Regions from separate parts of the Leifsonia sp. NPDC058248 genome, predicted to be linked through region 2. Evidence: predicted binding sites of a transcription regulator. Region 2 holds the regulator's gene; the other holds the start of a gene.
The links. The regulator LexA, encoded in region 2, represses DNA repair genes until DNA is damaged. The targets are predictions, from matches to a motif close to TCGAACANNTGTTCGA.

Region 1: a site for LexA is predicted at 1,077-1,092, ahead of ACFVV5_RS14330 (DUF222 domain-containing protein). Genes of this name have one in related genera too.

The regions. Positions count from the first base shown of each region.
Region 1 covers NZ_JBHVXB010000008.1:104,790-107,189, reverse strand. The annotation lists gene ACFVV5_RS14330 (DUF222 domain-containing protein) at 1-901, opposite strand, end outside; gene metG (methionine--tRNA ligase) at 1,113-2,400, shown strand, end outside.
Region 2 covers NZ_JBHVXB010000007.1:114,333-116,732, reverse strand. The annotation lists gene ACFVV5_RS12970 (histidinol-phosphate transaminase) at 1-166, opposite strand, end outside; gene ACFVV5_RS12965 (LysM peptidoglycan-binding domain-containing protein) at 319-687, opposite strand; gene lexA (transcriptional repressor LexA) at 927-1,637, shown strand; gene ACFVV5_RS12955 (metallopeptidase family protein) at 1,680-2,030, opposite strand; gene metE (5-methyltetrahydropteroyltriglutamate--homocysteine S-methyltransferase) at 2,304-2,400, opposite strand, start outside.

The DNA of each region.
Region 1 (2,400 bases), on a different contig from region 2:
AACGGAACTGCGCCAGGCTCCGCGACTCCGGAACATCACCAGTGCCAGTCTCATCATCGAGATCCGGTGTGTTCGGGCGGAACCGCACGGCCCGCAACTCGTGGCCGACGACCGCATCGATCGCGGTGACCACGAAACCGGCCGACTCCGGATCCAGAAACCAGTCGAGATGGGTCATGCCATCGGTGGTGGTGGAGATGGTGAGGGAGCGTCTGCGCCGTTGCCGGTCCTCGCGCGGCTCGACCCCATCCTGATCCAACCGGTCCCGCACCTGCCCGGCCAGCACCCGCACGTCCTCGACGGTCAGGCCGGGAGCATGCTCGACCAGCGTCTTCTCACCCAGCGCCAGCGCCTCCCGCGAACACGACGGGGCAGCCTTGTCCAGCTCCCGCACGATCACCGCCGCCTGATCCACACTCACCCGAGACGGAGCGGCGAAGCCGTGATCCCCGTCGGAGGAGGCAGGGATGAGCGCCTCGGCAAGGAGCGGGTAACGCGCCGGCAGGGATTCGCCGAGGAGACTCCGCTGGGTGCTGGTGCTCGCGCCCACTCGGCAGAGCTGCCGAGCCGCCGGGAGTGCTATGCGCCACCGCTCGGCCAGGAGGGCGGGCGGGCTCGCATGGCCGCTCCGCCTGACCGGGTTCTCGTCGTCAGGAGCAGCCGAGCGGCGCACCAGCTCGCCGGCGATCCGCACCTTTGCCGCGTCCAGCACCGATTGCAGGTCGCCGAGCGAGGTCACCGCCAGCAGCAGCTCGTCGCGCCCGAACCGTCCCGGAGACGCGAACGTCGCCCCGACCTTCGCCGCGAACTCCGCAGCGACCTTCGCCGCGAACTCCGCGCCGAAGCCCGCAACATCCTCTGCGAGGAGATCGCGTAACTCGGGCGCCGGGCTGGTCGACATGTACCCATCGAATCATGAACCACTGACATCGGGTGTCCCGGATACGGGCCCTGATCAGCCATTTACCTGTGGATAACCGGCGCCGACCGCATCCTGTGGAGGAGGCCCCGCGACCCGCGCATCCACAAGCCGCCTCGCCGCCCGGTCCGACAGGCCGCGACCGCCGGTAACACACCAGAGCACCTGTTCGCGCGCCCGTAGGATAGACAGCATGTCCGACGGCTCTTCGTTCTACATCACCACGCCGATCTTCTACGTGAACGATGTCCCGCACATCGGGCACGCGTACACAGAGGTCGCCGCGGATGTGCTGGCGCGCTGGCACCGTCAGTCGGGTGACGACACCTGGCTGCTGACGGGAACCGACGAGCACGGCCAGAAGATCCTGCGCACGGCCACCGCGAACGGCACGACCCCCAAGGAGTGGGCCGACCGTCTGGTCACCACCGAGTGGCTGCCGCTGCTGAAGACCATCGACATCTCCAACGACGACTTCATCCGCACGACCGACGAGCGCCACGAGAAGAACGTCCAGCTGTTCCTGCAGAAGCTCTACGACGACGGTTACATCTATGCCGGCGAGTACGAGGCGCTCTACTGTGTGGGCTGCGAGGAGTTCAAGCCGCAGAGCGAGATCCTCGACGGCACAGGGGAGTACGAGGGCCAGAAGGTCTGCGCGATCCACTCGAAGCCGCTCGAGCTGCTGCAGGAGAAGAACTACTTCTTCCGCATGAGCCAGTTCGCCGACAAGCTCCTCTCTCTCTACGAGGAGCGTCCCGAGTTCGTGCAGCCCGAGTCGGCCCGCAACGAGGTCGTCTCGTTCGTGCGCCAGGGCCTCTCCGACCTGTCGATCTCGCGCTCCAGCTTCGACTGGGGCATCAAGGTGCCGTGGGACCCCTCGCACGTCGTCTACGTGTGGTTCGACGCTCTGCTCAACTACGTCACGGCGGTCGGCTACGGACAGGACGAAGCGACCTTCGACCGCCGTTGGCCGGCGACGCACATCGTCGGCAAAGACATCCTGCGGTTCCACGCGGTGATCTGGCCGGCGATGCTGATGGCGGCCGGCGTCGACGTCCCGCACCGGGTGTTCGGCCACGGCTGGCTGCTCGTCGGCGGCGAGAAGATGTCCAAGTCGAAGCTCACCGGCATCGCGCCGACGCAGATCACGGACACGTTCGGCTCGGACGCGTTCCGGTACTACTTCATGCGCGCGATCAGCTTCGGTCAGGACGGCTCGTTCAGCTGGGAGGACCTGGCGGCCCGCTACCAGGCGGAGCTCGCGAACGGCTTCGGCAACCTCGCGTCACGCGTGATCGCCATGGTCACCCGCTACTTCGAGGGCGTCGTGCCCCCGGCGTCCACGTACTTCGACGCCGACTTCGCCGTTCAGGACACGATCGCGAAGGCCACCTCGGCGGCCGACGCGGCGATCGAGAAGCTCGCCATCCACGACGCCCTGACGGCGATCTGGACGATCGTCGACGAGCTCAACGGGT
Region 2 (2,400 bases):
CGATGGCTTTCGCGACCCGCACGACGATGTCTTCCGCAACGTCATCCGGGATCGGATGCGTGTTCTCGTTCACGTTGAGCGCCACAGGAACGACTTTCTGTGGTGCGCCGTAGGGGCTCTTGCCCCGCAGGTCATCGCGAATCGGGAGATCGGAAAGGGAAGTCACCGTTCAATGCTAGTTGCCTGCTCTGGGCGTATTACGTCGTCGTACTCAGCTTGCGGCGAGCATCCGATGGCCGAACATGCGGTCGCCGAGCATCCGGTGGCCGAACATCCGGTCGATGAGCATCAGGGCGGGTCGCCCGCATAGGATTCGGCTCAGTGGGCGTACTGCGACGGGATGGCGATGCGCTGCCCGGGAGACACCACGGCCGAGTCGAGCTGGTTGAGCGAGACGATGTCGGCGATCACATCACGCGGGTCCGCGCTGGGCGCGACCTTCTCGGCGATGCTCCAGAGCGACTGGCCCGACTGGACCGTGACGTGCTGGAAGTGCACCGCGGCGTGATCTCCGCTCGCGGCCGCGCCGCCGCCGTTGAGCGCGAAGACCAGGGCGCCCACCACGATCGGGACGGAGGCGAGCGAGGTGAGGACGACGCGCCCCCGACGGGTGAGACGCAGGCGCGTGTGGACGCCTGCTGGCATGTCGAACTTCGACGACGACATCGTGATCGCTGCTGTGCTCATTGTCGTGACCTCCTAAGATTCCGCACCCGGTGCTTGGCCGGCAGGCCGGATGCGAAGCTGTGTTCCGAATATATCTTCGAATGTTCGAAACCTCAAGCGCGTCTTCACGGCAGATATTTACACGAATATCGAGACACACTCGAACACATGTTTGTTTTGCCGCTGCATCGTGGATACAGTTTCGATTGTCTGGAGTTCACTCAACCAGGCACCACCGACATTCGGGCGGGCCGGATGCGATGGCGGGTCATGAAGGGACGACTGTGTCGAACGACAACCAGGCGGGACGCGAGCGCGGGGGCACCCGTCGTCGCAAGAACCTGAGCGAGAAACAGCTCGCCATCCTCGACGTCATCGGGCGCTCCGTCAGCCAGCGCGGCTATCCGCCGAGCATGCGCGAGATCGGTGACGCCGTCGGGCTCTCCTCCCTCTCCAGCGTCACCCACCAGCTCAACCAGCTCGAGCTGAGCGGTTACCTGCGCCGCGACCCCAACCGGCCGCGCGCCCTCGAGATCCTCATCGACCTCCCCTCCCCGTCCGAGAGCCTCGACTTCGAGAACCAGACGCCGGTCGGCGACGCCGCCATGGTGCCGCTGGTCGGACGCATCGCCGCCGGTGTGCCCATCACGGCCGAGCAGCAGGTCGAAGAGGTCTTCCCCCTTCCGCGCCAGCTGGTCGGCAACGGCGAGCTGTTCATGCTGAAGGTCGTCGGCGACTCGATGATCGACGCCGCGATCTGCGACGGGGACTGGGTGGTCATCCGCACCCAGAAGACGGCGGAGAACGGCGACATCGTCGCGGCCATGCTCGACGAGGAGGCCACGGTCAAGGTGTTCCGCCAGCGCGACGGCCACACCTGGCTGCTCCCCCGCAACTCCAACTTCGAGCCTATCCTCGGCGACTTCGCCGAAGTCCTCGGCAAGGTCGTCGCGGTCCTGCGCGCCGTCTAGGCCGGACGCGGACGGCAGCCTTTCGCGGCGTGCATCCGGGCGTCAAGCCCAGCCGAGCTCGCGCAGACGGTCGTCGTCGAGGCCGAAATAGTGGCCGATCTCGTGGACGAGGGTCACGCGCACGCGTGCCTTCAACTCCGGGAGGCTGCGGCTGCTCGCGGCCAGGTTGTTCTTGTAGAGCGTGATGCGGTCGGGCAGTTCGCCGAACCCGTACACGCCACGGCGCGTGAGCGGATGTCCGCTGTAGAGCCCGTACAGTCGCGGTCGCGCTCCGGCCGGCTGATCCTCGATCAGGATGGCGACGTTCTCGAGAGGGCCGACCATGTCGTCGGGAAGTGCGTCGAACACGTCGCCGACCATCGCTTCGAAGTCCGTGTCCGAGATCTCGACCATGGTCTTATCATCCTCGCCGCCGGCGGCTTCACGCTGCAGTGCTCGGCCCGGCTCGGCGCGGTTCCGCTCGACTCGGCTCGGCCCCGGCCCGGCTCTGCTCCGGGCATCCTGAATTCAGGACTTCCTTGGCCTCGCGCGCAACTCCGGAAAGTCCGCACCGCGCACCGCTGGAAAGACAGCAACTCCGGAGTCCGTGCCCGGATCGGGCCGAGGACTCCGGAGTTGCGAACGCCCGGCAGCACCTGCGCCGCCGACAGAACCAGCCGGCAGCGGCTACGCCGGCACGCCTGCCTTCTCGCGCACCGCACGCGTCGCCGCGAGGATGTTCTTCAGCGACGCCACCGTCTCGTCGTAGCCGCGCGTCTTGAGG